DNA from 4 places in the Megasphaera sp. SC8-1 genome. Region 1 is predicted to be linked to each of the others. Evidence: riboswitches for the same ligand, from Rfam matches in the RefSeq annotation. Region 1 holds a riboswitch; each other region holds the start of a gene.
What was found. Region 1 has a riboswitch for S-adenosylmethionine ahead of metK (methionine adenosyltransferase). Riboswitches for the same ligand answer to the same signal wherever they lie in the genome.
Positions count from the first base shown of each region.

Region 1 (4,452 bases):
CGGACAATCTGGCCGGTCAAGGCGATCTCCGGCACTAAGACGACGACCTGTTTCCCTTTTTTCAGGGCCTGGCTGGCTAACTGCATGTAGATTTCTGTCTTGCCGCTGCCGGTGATACCGTGGAGGACGTAGGTTTTACCATGCTCATCGCTTCCGATAACCTGTAATGCCTGTTGCTGTTCCGCTGTCAAGGAAAAAGCTTCGTCCCGGGCAAGGCTCGGCAAGATATTCGTCGTCCTGGCCGGCCGCTGGCTCCAGCGGGCCAATCCCGTCGCACAGAGGCGGCGCATGAGATCGCGGCTGTAGCCTTGTCCCTGCCAATAAGAGACAGGGCCTTCGCCCTTGGCTTTCAAGGCCTGGAGCAGTTCCTGCTGGCGGCGACGGCCATGAAGAATAGCTTCCGTATCGTCGGCAGCAAAAGAAAGCCAGTCTTCCATCTTGTCGGCAATCTGGTTCTTATAACAAATCCGGCTGGTCAGGACCTGGCTGGCCAAAGCCTTCTCGACGAGGTCTTGGCCGAACCGGCGGCTCAGTGCGCCTTTTTCACAGCGCCCTTTTCCGGCCACATAGGTTTGTAGCCGCGCTTCGTCCGCTGTCTGCGGCTGGGCCGGTCCGGCCGATACGACATCGCGGCGGACCAGTCCTTTCTTATCGATCATGAACAGGCGCAGGGCATCGGACAAGTTGCAGACGTAGTAATCGCGGATCCAAAGGGCCGTGCGGATCATCTCTTCCTGGAAGCCGTTCTGCGTCGAGAGCAGGCCTTCAATGGGCTTCAGCGTGAAATCAGCCGGCTCCGCCAGGTGTTCCTGCAGGGCGACGACGATGCCTTCTTCCCGGCGATGACCGAAAGGCACGAGGACGCGGCTGCCGACGCGGACAGCCATCCCCTCGGGGACGATATAGGAAAAGGTCTGCTGCAGCCGCTTCGCCGTCGTATTGATGATGATTTCAGCAAACAAAGAAACACCTCCGTAGTTCGTGGTTTGTGGTTCGTAGGGGCCGTCCTGTCAAGGCGGCCCGCAAACAATGACACTTAAAAAGGGACCGCGCAGTGATGCGACAGTCCCCTTTTTTTGGATGTTCAGTTTATCGAACCGCCTCTTATAAGCCGGCTTCTTTGCGGAGCGTATCGGCTTTGTCTGTCTTTTCCCAAGGCAGGTCGAGGTCGTTGCGGCCGAAGTGGCCATAGGCAGCGGTCTGTTTGTAAATCGGGCGCTGCAAGTCGAGCATGGCGATGATGCCAGCCGGACGAAGGTCGAAGTTCTTTTCAATGAGTTCGACGATCTTTTCGTTCGGGACTTTGCCCGTGCCGAAGGTTTCGACGTGGATGGAAACCGGGCGGGCTACGCCGATGGCATAAGCCAGCTGGATTTCGCATTTGTCAGCCAAGCCGGCAGCGACGACGTTCTTGGCGACGTAACGAGCTGCATAGGCAGCCGAACGGTCGACTTTTGTGGGGTCCTTGCCGGAGAAAGCACCGCCGCCATGACGAGCCATGCCGCCATAGGTATCGACGATGATCTTGCGGCCCGTGAGGCCCGAGTCGCCCTGGGGACCGCCGATGACGAAGCGGCCTGTCGGGTTGATGAAGAGTTTCGTCTTGTCGTCGAACAAGCCTTCCGGAAGTTCCGGTTTGATGACGAATTCGAGGAGATCGCTTTCAATCTGTTCGCGGCTGACTTCCGGGCTGTGCTGTGCCGAAATGACGATGGTGTCGATGCGGACGGGTTTGCCGTCTTCATATTCGACAGTGACCTGAGTCTTGCCATCGGGACGGAGATACGGCAGGGTACCGTCTTTGCGGACCTTTGCCAGGCGGCGGGCCAAACGGTGTGCCAAAGAAATGGGCAGCGGCATGTAGTCGTCCGTTTCGTTGGAAGCATAGCCGAACATCATGCCCTGGTCGCCAGCGCCGATGGTATCGAACTTATCTGTATTGCCTTCCTTCTTTTCCAAGGCGTCATCGACGCCCATGGCGATATCCGGAGACTGTTCGTCCAAGGAGACGAGGACGCCGCAGGTATCGCAGTCAAAGCCGTATTTAGCGCGGGTATAACCGATATCGCGGATCGTTTCGCGGACGATGTGCGGAATATCGACGTAGCACGTCGTAGAGATTTCGCCGACGACGTGTACCATGCCGGTCGTTACCAAGGTTTCGCAGGCAACGCGGGCGTTTTTATCTTTTGCAAGAATGGCATCCAAAATGCTGTCCGAAATCTGGTCGGCCATTTTATCGGGATGGCCTTCGGTGACGGATTCGGATGTAAAGAATTCACGATTTTTAGCCATGAGTGATCCTCCTTAAAAAAAATTCCCCTCATCCATGACTTCATGAGAGGGGCTTCTAATCCCCATCTGCCAGTATATCACTGCTGGAATTAGCACCTTTCATAGCTGAAGGTTGCTGCGACATCACAGGGCCAGTCCCTCCGTCGTCTCTTGATGGTTCTTTATTTGGTTTGCTTATCCATTATAATTCAAGTCTGCCCTTTTTGCAAGCATTTTTTGTTGCAAAAAGCATTGTCTACTAGACGCTTCCCTACAGGCAGGGGTATAATGTCTACAGAAGATAGAAAGGATGATAGATATGACCAAATTGCGGCCTAGAGATATATTCTTCAACGACCCTTATTTTGATTATGCCACCTGCAGCAAACCCGGCGACCTGCGGCTGGCTAAGCGAGTCGAAATATTCGGCAAGTGGTATAAGACCCCAAACCTGGTGACGACCCTCCTGTCCCAGGAACGGCTGACCTTCAGCCGCTACACCGGCACGGACAAGGAAGACGCCCTGGTCCTGCGGATCTACGAACGGACGGCAGACCGGCTGCTCATTAATACGTATTATACGTCCCAACAAAACCCGGAAGAAATCTACGCCGGCACGATTCACCTCGAACGCTACGACATGGCGCAGACCATGGAGTCCTTTTCCTATATGGGCATCATCGACCTGCTCATGCTCCAGACGGACAGCCAGATTCTTGAGCTGACCAACGTCTTTGAAGATGTACAGATGGCCAAGCACGCTGTGGCCCACGCCCTGGGCATTTATCTCATGGCCATCTGCGACCAGCCCTGGTCTGACGAAGCCGTCACAGGCGGCCAGGAAACGCCGGCCATGATGATGGGCAAGGAAAAAGAAGAACTTCAGCAGCTGCGGGAGGAAAAGGCCCAGATGGACGCCGATAAGGAAGAGCTCCTGCGCCTGCGCCTGGAAGCCAAAAACCGTACGACGGTCCTGGCCGAACTGGAACGGCTGCGCCAGGAATTAGAAAGCGAACGGGCCGGCCGCGAACAGGAGCGCAAGCAATATGAAGACCGCATCCGCAAACAGGAACAGTATATCGAAAAGATCAAGGAAACGGCATCCGGCCAAATCGCCGAACTCCTGGCCCTGCGCAAGGAACTCAACAAGCGTCAGGTACGGCCGGACCTTTCCAGCGGACAGGCGCACCGGAAAGTGACGCCTCAGGAAGCGTCTCGGTCGGCCCGGGACCCGGAAGACCGCGGCCTGGACCTGCCTTCCTTCATGACCCAGCGCGACTATACGCGTCAGCTCGACCGCTTCCTCACGGGGCGTCAGCTTGCCCTGGCCGGCGGCGACCCAGACTGGCAGCGCCGCATTCAGCGCCGTTTCGGGGCCGTCGTCATCATCAGCGGCCAGCCGGGAGATGATCGGATGCTCAAAGAATCGGCTCTCTTAGTCATCAACATGGAAGACGGCAAGACGCCGCTCATCCGCTGGGCCATTACGGAAGCCAAAGAAAAAGGCTGTCCCATCCTCCCCATCGGCCCGACCAACCTCAACGGCTTCGCCAAAGCCATCGTAGGGCGGGTTAGTGGTTAGTGGTTCGTGGCTCGTGGCGGGCCGCCCTTTTGGACGGCCCCTACAACATTAAAACCATCTGCTAACCCCTAACTACTAGCCACTAGCCACTAAAAAGGACTGTCGCATGTGCAACAGTCCTTTTTCTGCAACCTATAAACTCTCATCAACCCTGTTTTTTCGCCATGATAGCCGCAGCGCGGGCTACGATGATGGCAGCGAGTTCGTCTTTATCCATTTTATCTAATTTTTCCATAGAGCCGTCCGGGAAAAGCAAGGTGGCGATGTTCGTCGTCCCTTTGAAGCCGGCCCCTTCGGCACTGACGTCGTTGGCGACGAGCATGTCGAGGTTCTTCTTCTTGAGCTTCTTCGTACCGTATTCGATGACGTTCGTCGTTTCAGCGGCAAAACCGACCAGGGTCTGATGGGTCTTGCGCTGGCCCAGGCCATAGAGGATATCGGGATTCTTGGCCATTTCGAGGGTCAAGGTATCGTCGTTCTTCTTAATCTTGTTTTCTGCCGGATGAGCCGAACGGTAATCGGCAACCGCTGCCGATTTGATGACCAGGTCACAGTCATCGTAATAGGAGTCGACGGCGGCTTTCATGTCGCGCGTA
Region 1 covers NZ_JANFQH010000032.1:61,490-65,941, reverse strand. Annotated here, with positions in the region: gene priA (primosomal protein N') at 1-962, opposite strand, end outside; gene metK (methionine adenosyltransferase) at 1,105-2,295, opposite strand; SAM riboswitch class I at 2,355-2,455, opposite strand; gene NOS26_RS10155 (hypothetical protein) at 2,585-3,856, shown strand; gene coaBC (bifunctional phosphopantothenoylcysteine decarboxylase/phosphopantothenate--cysteine ligase CoaBC) at 4,002-4,452, opposite strand, start outside.

Region 2 (4,452 bases), on a different contig from region 1:
CGTCCGTCTTATGGCTTTACCTGTACGACGGACGACAGTGTGCCTGAAGCTATCGAATGTTTCCTGGAAGGGATGGATTATGAAGATACGATTCGCAAGGCCATCTGGCTCAACGGCGATACGGATACGCAGGCAGCCATTGCCGGCAGTATCGCCGAAGCCTATTATGGCGTGCCTCAGGCGTTATGGCAGCAGGCGCTGCCTTATGTCGATGACGAAGAAATGAAGAACGTCATCCGGCAATTCTATCAAGATTATATTGGTTCGAGGGGGAACTCTTTTTGATTTCAACAGAGACAGGCAAGAAATATGAAAAACTCCAGCAGATTTTAAAGGATATGGGCAGCGTCGTCATCGGTTTTTCCGGCGGCGTCGACAGCACGTTCCTGACCTATGCAGCGCACCAGGCCCTGGGATCCCGCGTCCTGGCCGTGACGGCTGTTTCGGCAACCCTGCCGGGCAGTGAAGCGGCTGACGCCAAAGCCATGGCTAAGGTCATCGGCGTCGAGCACCGTCTGGTCCATTCGACGGAATTCGAAGATACGGAATTCGTCAAGAATCCGCCAGAACGCTGCTATATCTGCAAAAAGATACGCTTTACCTCACTGGTGGAGCTGGCCAAGGCCGAAGGCTATCAGTGGGTTGTCGATGGGGGGAATGTCGACGACCTCGGCGATTATCGTCCCGGCATGAAGGCATTGCAAGAATTGTCTGACTTCGTCCGCAGCCCGATGATTGAAGCGGGTTTGGCTAAAGCCGATATCCGGGCCTTATCAAAGGAATTCGGCCTCCAGACCTGGAACAAACAGAGTGCGGCCTGCCTGGCCAGCCGTATTCCCTACGGTGTGGAACTGACGCCGCACCGCCTGGCTCAGATCGATGCAGCCGAAGCGGCGGTAGCTCCTTATATCCAGGGGTCTCTGCGCGTCCGGTATCACGGGGATGTAGCCCGCATCGAAGTGGCTGTCGATGAAATCCCGTCGATTCTGGCTCATCGCCAGGAAATCGTCCGGGCCATCAAAGATACGGGCTTTACCTACGTCACCCTCGATTTGGGCGGCTATGAAATGGGGAGCTTGAACGACGTGATCAATACGGATGAGGAAGTAAAATAATATGGCTATTTCTAAGAAAGTAAAAGATGAAATGTTACAGCGTTTTCAGGACCAGTACGGTATCATGAAGCCGGCCCTGCATTATAACTCGCCCTTTGAACTGATGATTGCCGTCATCTTGTCGGCCCAGTGTACGGATGAGCGGGTCAATATCGTGACGGCTGGCATGTTCCCGGAATATAATACGCCGGAAAAGATGCTGACTTTAGGGTTGGAAGGCCTGGAAGAAAAGATACGGACTTGCGGCCTCTATCACAGCAAGGCCAAGAATATCCTGGCTAATTGTGCCATCCTCTGTGAGAAATACCACGGCGAAGTGCCCCAGACCTTCGATGAACTGGTGAAGCTGCCTGGCGTCGGCCGCAAGACGGCCAATGTCCTGGTCAGTATCTTGTTCGATACGCCGGCCATTGCCGTCGATACCCACGTGTTCCGCGTATCCAACCGCCTGCAGCTGGCGGAAGGCAAAACGCCGCTGGAAGTCGAAAAGGGACTGCAGAAGGCTATTCCCAAGGAATGGTGGAGCCGGGCCCATCATTGGCTCATTTGGCATGGCCGCCGGGTCTGCAAAGCCCGTAAGCCCTTGTGTGACAACTGCTTTTTAGCCGATCTTTGTCCGAGTTGTCAGAAATAAAATAAAATCATTGACAAGTAATTAAAAATTTAATAAAATATTACCAATACAGACAAAATTTCATAAGTAATATCAAGAGCAGCTGAGGGACGGGCCCGATGACGCTGCGGCAACCTGCCAGCGGTAAGGTGCCAATTCCTACAGGCTATTCCTGAAAGATATCGTTATGACTGAGGCGCAGCTTGGAGGCAGCGCCTCTTTTCTTTTGGCGTATTACGTACTTATTTTCACATTTATTCTTAGGGGGTATCTTCATGAACAACAATTCTTCTGGCGGCAAGGCCATCCGGGGACTGGATGTGCTCATCCTGGGGTTTGCCTTCTTCGCTACCTATTTCGGTGCAGGCAACTTGATTTTCCCGCCTCAGCTCGGCTTGAACAGCGGCAGTGATTTCCTGTCCGGCTTGGCTGGTTTGACGCTGTCCGGTATTTTCCTGCCGATTTTTACACTCATCATCATCGGCCTCAACGGCGACGTCCATGCCATTACCGGACGGGTAGGGAAGAATACGTATAATATCCTTTTGGCAGCACTCATGCTGGTCTGTACCTTCGTATCCATTCCCCGTACCTGCGCGACGGCCATCCAGCTCGGTATTCAGGGCAACCTGCCGTCGGCACCGTTCGTCCCGCTGGTCATCGTTTATTTCGTCATCAGCTTCTTCTTCGTCTCTGACCAGAATAACGTCATGGACCGCATGGGCAAATACCTGACGCCCCTCCTGGCCCTGATCCTGGTCATCGTCGCCTTTGCCGGTATCTTCAATCCCCTGGGGACGCCCGTCGATCCGGCTGTGGATTATCCCTTCGTCAACGCCTTCCTCGGCGGCTATAACACGGGCGACGTCCTGGTCAGCTTTATCATGGCTGCTGTCTTCATCAGTTCCATTTACGGCAAAGGCTATACGACTGTCGGCCAGCGCAATAAAGTCCTCATCTACTGCGGCATCGTTTCCTTCATCCTGCTGCTCATCATTTACGGCAGCCTGCTCTACATGGGTGCCTGCGTCAGCGGCGATTATGCCCAGACCATCGGCCGTGCGGAACTCCTGGTCGCCATTATCCAGCGCGTCGGCACGTGGGTCATGGTTCCCATGGGCATAGCCGTCGTCCTGGCCTGCCTGACGACGGCTATCGGTCAGGTTGCAGCCGTAGCTGAGTTCACCAGCACGGCTACGGGCAAACGCGTCAGCTACAAACAAGTGGCTGTCGTCTGCTGCATCTTGTCGGCCCTGACGGCCCTCCTCGGCGTCGACGGTATCGTCACCTACATCGGCTGGATCTTCGGTGTCTGCTACCCGCCGTGCCTGGCCCTCCTGGTCCTGGGCATCATCGGCCGCTTCATGCCCAATAACGGCGCCTACAAGGGCTCGGTATACCTGGTCACGCTTTTTGCTCTCCTGGAATCCCTGCCGGGCCTGAGCAGCCTGGGCTTTGCTAAGGACATCGTTACGGCTACGCCCCTGTCGACCTACGGTTTCGGCTGGATCGTGCCCTTCATCATCGGACTCATCGGCGGTTCCCTCATCGGCCACTTCGTCTCCAGCAAAGAACCGGTAGAAGCCGAAGCGAAATAACACTAACCACTAACCACTAACCACTAGCCACTAAAAATAGACTGCCTTTTGGGCAGTCTATTTTTCTGACTTGCATAATCGAGGACTTCTCTCTATAATTAAAGAATAATCTCGAGTAAAAGGGGGTAGTTTCATGGATTTGAAGAAATTATACATCAATGGTCAGTGGGTGGCACCTTTATCCGGCCAATATATCGAGGTCGAGAATCCGGCGGATAAGAGCGTCTTTGCTACGGTCGCTGCGGCCGGTGCCGATGATGTTGCTGCGGCTGCCAAGGCCGCGGCCATGGCTTTCCCGGCCTGGTCGGCTATGCCGCTGGAAGACCGCATCACGTATATGAAAAATTTGCTGGTCCAGATGATTAAACTGGAACCGCAGCTCGTCGACGCTGTCGTCAAGGAATTAGGGGCACCGGTGGCCTTTGCCCGGACTAACCATATCGGCTACCAGTTCGTGCGGACCCAGTCGTATATCGACTTGGCACCAGAATTGCCACTGGTCGAACATTTATCTCAATCCGTCGTCTATCGTCGGCCTTTAGGCGTTATCGGCTGCATCACCCCTTGGAATTATCCTTTAGGCCAGATTATCCAGAAAGTCGTCCCAGCTCTGCTCGTCGGAGCGACGGTCGTCCTCAAGCCGAGCCAGCACACGCCGGTGACGGCGTACTATCTGGCCGAAGCCTTTGACCGGGCCGGTTTCCCAAAAGGTGTCTTCAACCTCGTCGCCGGCCGGGGCAGCCAGGTCGGCAATGCCATCTGTGATGACCCGAATATCGCCATGGTTTCTTTCACCGGCTCGACGGCAGCTGGCATCAAGGTCTCCCAACGCGCCTTGGGCTCTATGAAGCGCATCAGCATGGAATTGGGTGGCAAGTCGCCTTTCATCCTCTTGAAAGGGGCGGGATATGAAAAAGCCATCCGCCAGTGCTTTAATTCTATTTTCCTCAATAGCGGCCAGACCTGTACAGCCTTGTCACGTCTAATCATCCCTCGGGAAGAAAAGGGCAAGATTGAACAGCTTATGCTGAAGATACTGCCGGAATACACGGTCGGCGACCCGTCCCTGGAAACGACGAAAATCGGCCCTGTCGCTTCGTATGACCAGTGGCAGACCGTCGATACA
Region 2 covers NZ_JANFQH010000027.1:2,135-6,586, forward strand. Annotated here, with positions in the region: gene NOS26_RS08245 (ADP-ribosylglycohydrolase family protein) at 1-285, shown strand, start outside; gene larE (ATP-dependent sacrificial sulfur transferase LarE) at 282-1,115, shown strand; gene nth (endonuclease III) at 1,117-1,749, shown strand; SAM riboswitch class I at 1,816-1,914, shown strand; gene NOS26_RS08260 (branched-chain amino acid transport system II carrier protein) at 2,004-3,326, shown strand; gene NOS26_RS08265 (aldehyde dehydrogenase family protein) at 3,460-4,452, shown strand, end outside.
Region 2: it holds a riboswitch for S-adenosylmethionine, as region 1 does, so the genes downstream of both, NOS26_RS08260 (branched-chain amino acid transport system II carrier protein) here and metK (methionine adenosyltransferase) in region 1, are expected to answer to the same signal.

Region 3 (4,452 bases), on a different contig from region 1:
GGCAGGGATGCTCAACTGCATCGGCCTGGAAAACCCGGGCGTCGAAGTTTTCAAGCGGGATATCCTGCCCAAGGTCCATGAAGCCTGCCAGACACCGCTCATCGTCAATATTTCGGCCGGTACTGCCGAAGAGTACGGCGAATTGGCAGCCCAGCTCGACGTCGATGGTGTGGCCGCCCTGGAAGTCAATATTTCCTGCCCCAATGTCAAAGAAGGGGGCATCGTCTTCGGGACCCAGCCGGAAGCGGCCGCTGCAGTCACGCGCAGCGTCAAGGACCATACGAAGAAACCGGTCATCGTCAAGTTGTCGCCGAACGTCACGGATATTACGGTCATGGCTAAAGCCGTCGAAGCGGCTGGTGCCGACGCCGTATCGCTCATCAATACCCTGACGGGCATGGCCATCGACATCAAGAGCCGCCGCCCCCTGTTGGGCAACATCACAGGCGGCCTGTCCGGCCCGGCTGTGAAACCCATTGCCCTGCGCATGGTATGGCAGACGGCTCAGGCCGTATCCATCCCCATCCTCGGCCTGGGCGGCATCACGACCTGGCAGGACGCCGTCGAATTTATGCTGGCCGGTGCCAGCGCCGTCGCCGTCGGGGCCCATAACTTCGTGGACCCCAGAGCCGTAGAAACCATCGCCGAAGGCCTGGACCAGTATTGTAAGGACGAAGGCATCGAACACATCCAGGATATTGTAGGGGCATTGGAGATTCGTAGTTAGTGGTTCGTGGTTCGTAGGGGCCGTCCCAAAGGGCGGCCCGTTGTGGGAATCCCATTCACGAACCCGTCGGGTATATGTAAGACTCCCGTGACCCATTGGCATGAGCGGGCCGCCCTCCGGGACGGCCCCTACAGAAAAAGGGCTTGTCGCATACGCGACAAGCCCTTTTTCTATCATTTCTTATTCTTTTTTCTCGATGCGAAGTCGCCGCCGGCCTGGATGACGTTGACGACGACGATGAGGATGATGATCGTCGCCAGCATGACGTCGGGACGGAATCGCTGGTAACCGTAGCGGATGGCGATATCCCCGAGGCCGCCACCGCCGATGGCGCCGGCCATGGCCGATGCCCCGATGAGGTTGACGATGAGGACGGTGATGTTATTGATGATCGTCGGCAGGGCTTCCGGGATAAGGACCTTGCGGATGATCTGGAAGGGCGTAGCCCCCATGGATTCGGCCGCTTCGACGAGGCCGAAATCGACGTCGCGGATGGACGTTTCGACGAGACGGCTCAGGAAGGGGATGGCGACGATGGTCAAGGGGACGCAGGCTGCCGTCGTACCGATGGACGTGCCGGCAATGAGGCGCGTCAGCGGGATGATGGCGACCATGAGGATGATGAACGGAATGGAACGGATGATGTTGACGATGGTTCCAAGAATCTGATTGATGAAGCGGTTTTCCAGAATATGGCCTTTGCTGGTCGTGACCAGGGTGATACCCAGGGGAATACCGATGATGCCGCCGATGATCGTGGCGACAGCGACCATATAGAATGTTTCTTGAATGCCTTGGAGCATTAACTTAATTATTTCTTGGGACATAACCTAAAACCTCACTTCCAATCGGTAATGTTTTGATATACGAGAATGCCTTGGCCTGTGTTTCCATATCGCCCATGATGACGACGATGAGGTAGCCGAAGGGTTCATCCTGGATATAGTCGATGTTGCCATAGAGGACGCTGACTTCGACGTTGAACTTGCGGACGACGTCGGCGACGACGGGATCGTTGGTGGCAGCACCTTTGAAGCGCAGGCGGACGAGCATGTTGCGGTCCGGTGCAGGCTGATTGGTGACGCCCAGGTTCTTGATGCCTGCCGGCAGTTCCATGTTGATGATGGACGTGACGAAGTCTTTCATCGTCTGGGACTGAGGATTGGTGAAGATGTCGACGACGCGGCCCATTTCCTTGATGACGCCGCTTTCGATGACGGCGACGCGATGGCAGATTTCCTTGACGACGGCCATTTCATGGGTGATGACGACGATGGTGATGCCCAGGCGCTTGTTGATGTCCTGGAGCAGTTCCAGGATGGATTTCGTCGTCTGCGGGTCCAGGGCGGACGTCGCTTCGTCGCAGAGCAGGATTTTCGGGTCGCTGGCCAGGGCGCGGGCAATGCCGACACGCTGTTTCTGGCCGCCCGAGAGCTGGGACGGGTAATTGCCGGCCCGGTCGCTGAGGCCGACCAGGTCCAGAAGAGATGCGACTTTCTTTTCGATGACGTCTTTCGAGGCCCCAATCAGTTCCAGCGGGAAGGCAATGTTTTCGGCAACCGTACGGGATGATAACAGATTGAAATGCTGGAAAATCATGCCGATGTTCTTGCGTTCTGCCCGCAACTGGGATTCACTCATCTTGGTCAGGTCCTTGTCGTCGATGATGACCTGGCCGCTCGTCGGCTTCTCTAACATATTGATGCAGCGTACCAGCGTCGATTTGCCGGCGCCGCTCTTGCCGATGATACCGAAGATTTCGCCGTCTTCGATGGTCAGGTTGATGCCTTTCAGGGCCTGGACCTGAGCCGAGCCGCCGTAGGTCTTGGTAATATTTTTCAGTGTAATCACAATATCAACTCCTTAAAATAGGCGTAACTAGGGAAAAACAACAACAAAAAAGGCCGTCATACAGATGACGGCCGTATATACGGTTTCATTTCATCTGTCGGAATGTTCCGTTGGAATTGGCACCTTCCCGATAGGGGGTTGCCGCAGCGTCATCGGGCCAGTCCCTCAGCTGCTCTGGATGAAGGGTATATGGTTGTTGCGTCTTATAATAGCACGGATGGCCGGGCTTGTCAATGGAAAATCGTTATTGTGCCCAGTCGCCATGGGTAAAGACCGGCACCGTCGTGCCGTCTGCCTTGGTCCCGGTAATGGTCAGGTCCGGCGAACCGACCATGAAATCGACGTGGATCATGGAATCGTTGAGACCGGCTGCGGCGATGGCGTCTTTGTCCATATCGGCGCCGCCAGCCAGGCAGGTCGGATACGATGCGCCCAGGGCCAGGTGGCACGAGGCGTTTTCGTCGAAGAGCGTTTCATAGAAGAGGATGCCCGACAGGGAAATGGGGGAATGGTAGGGGATGAGGGCCACTTCGCCGAGGCGGCAGGCGCCTTCGTCGATGGCGATGAGCTTCTTCAGGACGTCTTCACCCGTTTCGGCGGCTGCGGCGACGACTTTGCCGTCTTTGAAGGTCAGGTGGAACTTGTCGATGAGGTTGCCGTTATAGACCAGGGGCTTGGTGCTGTAGACCGTGCCGTTGACGGCGTCGGCCTTAGGCGCGGAATAGATTTCTTCCGTCGGGATGTTGGCGTTGAACAGCAGGTGGTCTGCCGTCTCTTCCATGCCGCCCTGCCAGATATGGCCGTCCGGCAGGCCGAGGGTCAGGTCCGTCCCCAGGCTGTTGGTATAATGGAGGCTGGTGAAGTGCTGATCCGTCATCCAGGTCCGGCGCTTCTTCAGCTCTGCCAGATGGGCGTCCCAGTCGGCCAGGGCATCGGCACCGTCGGCGCGGGATGACTGGAGGATTTGCTTCCACAAGGCTTCATAAGCGGCGTCGGCGTCGAGGTCCGGATAGAGGAGCTTGGCCCAGATGGCACTGGGGACAGCGGCGACGAGCCACGTCGTCTTCGAAGCCATCATGCCGTCGATGTATTCCTTGAGGGCTTCGTTCTGGGCCTTCTGCTGGGCGAAGATCTTCTTAGTGTCGATGCCGTCCATGAGATACGGGTTGGCCGAGATGAGGCTGAGGAAGGCCGCTTTCTTATGGTAATAATAGAGACTGAAATCGCGGCGCCAGTCCGGCAGGGACTCGAAGTACTGCTGGTCTTCGTGTTCGTAGCGCAGGCGGGCCATGGCGTCAGATCGCCAGTTGCAGACGACCTGGGCGGCGCCGGCCGTATAGGCCTCTTTTGTCAAGAGGGCGACGAAGTCGTGCGATTCGACAGGGGCGTTGATGACCAGGGTCTGGCCTTGCTGCAGGTTCAGGCCCTTCTGTAAGAGGACGCGGGCATAAGCCGTTAATTGCTGAGTAGTTGGCATAAAATCACTCCTTAGTAGATGGGTATGAGATGGGAACTTTCCAGGCCGTATGTTTCCACAGGCGCCAGTTCAGGGCGCTGGCATTGATGGCCAGGCCGATGATGAGGCTGATCCAGTAGCCATAGGGGCCGTAAGACGTAGCGTGGGCCATGGCATAGCCCATGGGGATGCTGATGAGCCAGTACGTCACGAAGGCGACATAAGTGATGATCTTGACGTCCTTATAGCCGCGCAGGATGCCCTGGACCGGCGTACCGGCGGCATCGAAGAAGGAAAAGGCGACGGCATAGAAGATGAACATGCGGATGGCCCAGAATGTCTCGGCATCGCTGGTAAAGACCCTGGCGATGGGGTCGATGAAATGATAGGTCATGGCGATGAGCCCGAGGGCGATGAC
Region 3 covers NZ_JANFQH010000031.1:97,976-102,427, forward strand. Annotated here, with positions in the region: gene NOS26_RS09525 (dihydroorotate dehydrogenase) at 1-727, shown strand, start outside; gene NOS26_RS09530 (methionine ABC transporter permease) at 901-1,554, opposite strand; gene NOS26_RS09535 (methionine ABC transporter ATP-binding protein) at 1,535-2,578, opposite strand; SAM riboswitch class I at 2,666-2,763, opposite strand; gene NOS26_RS09540 (aminopeptidase) at 2,823-4,055, opposite strand; gene NOS26_RS09545 (MATE family efflux transporter) at 4,060-4,452, opposite strand, start outside.
Region 3: it holds a riboswitch for S-adenosylmethionine, as region 1 does, so the genes downstream of both, NOS26_RS09535 (methionine ABC transporter ATP-binding protein) here and metK (methionine adenosyltransferase) in region 1, are expected to answer to the same signal.

Region 4 (4,452 bases), on a different contig from region 1:
GAATACGACTTCCCCATTACCGTCCGCAGCGGCGGCACCAGCCTGGCCGACGGGGCCATCCCGGTCTGCGGCGGCCTGGTTCTCTGCATGGACCGTCTCAACAAGATTCTCGAACTGAATGAAGAAGGCATGTACATGACCGTCGAAGCCGGTGTCCGCACGGTAGACTTGCAGAATGCCGCCAAGAAAGTCGGCCTCATGTATGCCGGTGACCCGTCCAGCGCCGAAAGCAGCCTCATCGGCGGCAACCTGGCTACCAATGCCGGCGGCCTGCGCGCCGTCCGCTACGGCGTCACCCGCGACCAGGTCTACTGCCTGGAAGTCGTCACCCCTACTGGCGATATCGTCGAATGTGGCCGTATCCTCAAGAAATGCTCGACCGGCTACGACCTGGAACAGCTCATCATCGGCAGTGAAGGGACGTTGGGCATCATCACCAAAGTCACAGTCAAACTGATTCCCCTGCCGCCGTACCGCTTCGACGTCCTGGCCATCTATACAGATCCGCGCCAGGCTTTGCACATGGTACCGAAATTGATGAAAGCCGGCATCGATCCGACCAGCGTCGAATACATGGACAATTCCTACGTCCGCGGCTGTGCAGACTACTGCCATTACAAGGATATGCCCCACTACGACGACGGTATCTACGTCATCATCACCGTCGAAACCTTCCACGAAGATGAACTGGACACCAAGATGGACGCCGTCTGCACGATCTGTGAAGAATCAGGCGCCGCCGAAGTCCTGGAAGCGGATGACCGCGTCTGGAACATGCGCCGCAACTGCCAGACCTCGGTTGAACTGCAAAGCAAGGTCTTCCTCACAGACGACGTCGTCGTGCCGGTCCATAAAATTGCCGGGACCATCGAAAAAATCATGGATATCGGCAAGGACTATCCCTTTGAAGTCAAGATCAATGCCCACATCGGCGACGGCAACCTGCACATCGTCCTCTGTAAGATGGACATGAGCGACGAAGAATGGGAAAAGAACGTCGAAGAATTTCATCAGCAAGTCTACGCCTATGCCTACAGCGTCGGCGGCCGCCTGGCCGGCGAACACGGCATCGGAGCCAAGAAATTAAAATACATGGAACAGTTCACACCAAAAGGCGAACTGAAAATCATGAAAACCATCAAGCGGGCCATGGACCCGAAAGACATCCTCAATCCGGGGAAAGTGATTGATGCGTAAGAAAAAAGCCTGCCCCTGCGGCAGGCTTTTTTAGTTTGACGTTTGATGTTTGACGTGATGGTTTCAAATTTATCCCTACTTACATCAAACTTCAAACATCAAACCTCAAACTTCCCCAACAGCCGCATGGCCATGACGGTCATGATGATTAAGAGGACTGTGACCAGGGTAAAGGAAATGGTCAGGCTGAAGACACGGCCGATGAAGCCCAGTACGGCCGGTGCCAGGAGGATGCCGACGTAGCCGATGGTACTGACTGCGGCGACGGCATCGGCGATGGGCATTTCTTTTTGCGTCCCCAAGAGGGAGTAAAAAACGGGGACCGTATTGGCGCAGCCGATACCGATGAGGACGTATGACGCGAACAGTAACGGGCCGCCGCCGATGAGCAGGATTCCCAAAAAGCCGACAAAGGCGATGGGCAGGGAAAAAGCCAGGAGACGCCGCGGCCCGATATGCATGGTCAGGGAATCACCAGTCAGGCGGGACAGGAAGGCCGAAGCTGTGAACAGGGTCAGCCCCAGGCCGGATTGGGAAATGTCGATGCCCTTTTCCGTCGTCATGAAGACGCCACTCCAATCGTTGATAGAGCCTTCGACGAGGAAAGATATCGTACAAATCAGCCCAATGAAGACAATCGTTCCTTTGGGCCGCACGAAATGGCTGCCGCCACGGCTTTCATTCCGCTCACTGTGAAGATGGGGCGAAAAGAAGAAGACACAGGCGGCAATCAGGACGGCACCGGCCAGGGCAACGCCTTGCCAGGGCAACCGAAATTGCAGCATCAGGGCGAAAAAGGCAGCGCCAGCAAAGTTCCCCAAAGACCACATGGCCTGCATTCCCGACATGAGGCGCTTGCGGACTTTCCGTTCAATGAAGATGCCGTTGATGTTGACGACGACATCGAGCAGCCCCAGGGAGGAACCGAGGAGAACTGCCACCAGCAGCGCCGCAGTGTAAGCCGGCACATAGCAGAGAACGTTCAAGACGACGGCAATGGCCAGGCCGGCAGCAGTCAAAGAGCGGCGGCAGCCTAAACGCCCGGCAATAGAGCCGGCCAGCATCATCATGATCAGGGCTCCCAAGCCGACGGCCAGCAAAAGGAAGCCCAGATGGTCGTCGGGAATCTGCAGTTTCCGTTTTAAGAAAGGAATAAGCGACGCCCATGACGTAAAGCCGAAGCCGCCAAGGAAATAAAAAGCTTTGGCACTGTAAATCTGCCAAAGGATATCTCGTTTATTCAGCATTTCTATCACCTCACAAAAAAAAGCCGGATAAGAAACCACCCAGGCCTGCACCTTTATCGAAGAACGTGTTTACGTACACGCCCTTCCTCCGCTACAGGGCTGAAGTGACATCTTATCCGGTTCTATACCATACGAGTATAAGCCTCCGATGAGTTTTCTTATTATAACATAAAAAGAAATTTTTCTCAAGAAGCGCAGGATTGTCAAAAATTTCTTGACAGATTCCCCGCCAGATGATAACATGTACACCAACAACAAAACATTGTCTTTCATCAAGAGCAGTCGAGGGAATGGCCCGATGACGCTGCGGCAACCCCCTATCGGGATAGGTGCCAAGTCCAGCGGTATATACCGGCAGATGAACGAATCGCAAATTGAGCCGTCATCTGTATGACGGCTTTTCTTTTTGACCGGCAAACCCTTATATTCGTCATCCAGAAAGGAAATGATTACATGAATGCAACAGTAAAAAAACTCTTCGCCGCCGTCCTCATCACGACGACGTGCCTCTTTGCCGCCGGCTGCGGTTCGTCTTCCAATTCCGGTGCTTCCGGTGATAAAAAAGAAATCAAGATGGGCGTCACTGCCGGTCCCCACGCTGAAGTCATGGAAGAAGTCGCAAAAGAAGCAGCTAAACAGGGTATCACCATCAAAGTCGTCGAATTTAACGACTATGTCCAACCGAACAAGGCCCTGGCCGAAGGCGACCTGGACATGAACTCCATGCAGCACCAGCCGTACATGGACAACGTCGTCAAGAAACAAGGCCTGAAGATCACGTCTATCGGCAAGACCATCATCCTGCCCATGGCTGTTTACTCGCACAAATATAAAGACATCAAAGATGTCGCCGACGGTGCCAAAGTCACCATCCCGAACGACCCGACCAACGGGGCCCGCGCCCTGCTCCTGATCCAGCAGGCCGGCCTGATCAAGTTGAAGAACGGCAACTCCGTCGACGCTTCGGTTACGGATATCACAGAAAATCCAAAGAACCTCCAGTTCGTCGAACTCGATGCCGCTCAGATTCCCCGTTCCCTCGACGACACGGACCTGGCTTGCGTCAACACCAACTACGCCATCCCGGCTGGCTTGAATCCGCAGAAGGATTCGATCCTCGTCGAATCGAAGGATTCGCCGTATGCCAACGTCATGGCAGTCCGTCAGGGCGACGAAAACAACGAAACATACAAGAAAGTCTTAGAAATCTACCAGTCGGAACCGATCAAGAAATTCATCGAAGAACATTTCCAGGGAACTATCCTGCCGGCATTTTAATGGCTCATGACTTGTAGGGGCCGCCCAAAGGGCGGCCCGCCTGATTCATCTCAAAAGGGCTTGTCGCACGTGCGACAAGCCCTTTACTTATGGTATAATAAAGATTGTCCATCAGATTCAGAAAGGAGACACTTTTTTATTATGAAAGCCGTATTTGTCGATTTCGAGATGAACCCTATCGGCCGGGACCAGAAGGAAGCGCGCCGCATCTGCAAGGGTGAAATCATCGAAATCGGTGCTGTCAAGATAGACGAAGACGGGAAGGAAATCTCGTCGTATAAAGAATATGTGCTGCCCGAATATACGACAGCCATGAACCAGACCTGTCAGGAACTGACAGGCATCACCATGGAAATGCTGGCCGGGAAGCCCCATTTCCGCCAGGCCTTCGACCATTTCCTGACCTGGTGCAACGAAGGCTGCCCCAATGCCTACGAAATGTTCGCCTGGAGCGAAAACGACTGGCGCCAGCTGGACTGCGAACTCCGCCTCAAGGAAATCGACGAACACGACGACCGCGTCCGCTGGATGCTCGACCACTGGCAGAATTTCCAGCAGATTTACTGCAATCTCCTGGGCCTGGACAAAGTCATTTCCCTGGACAAGGCTGTCAGTACCCTGGGCGAAACCTTCGACGGCCAGATGCACGACGCCCTCTGGGACGCCCGCAACACATCCAAGCTCTATGTCTTATCGAAGAAGAAAGAAGAGTTTCGCGACATCATGCAGC
Region 4 covers NZ_JANFQH010000013.1:43,381-47,832, reverse strand. Annotated here, with positions in the region: gene NOS26_RS05060 (FAD-binding oxidoreductase) at 1-1,197, shown strand, start outside; gene NOS26_RS05055 (MFS transporter) at 1,296-2,444, opposite strand; SAM riboswitch class I at 2,711-2,809, shown strand; gene NOS26_RS05050 (MetQ/NlpA family ABC transporter substrate-binding protein) at 2,898-3,722, shown strand; gene NOS26_RS05045 (3'-5' exonuclease) at 3,864-4,452, shown strand, end outside.
Region 4: it holds a riboswitch for S-adenosylmethionine, as region 1 does, so the genes downstream of both, NOS26_RS05050 (MetQ/NlpA family ABC transporter substrate-binding protein) here and metK (methionine adenosyltransferase) in region 1, are expected to answer to the same signal.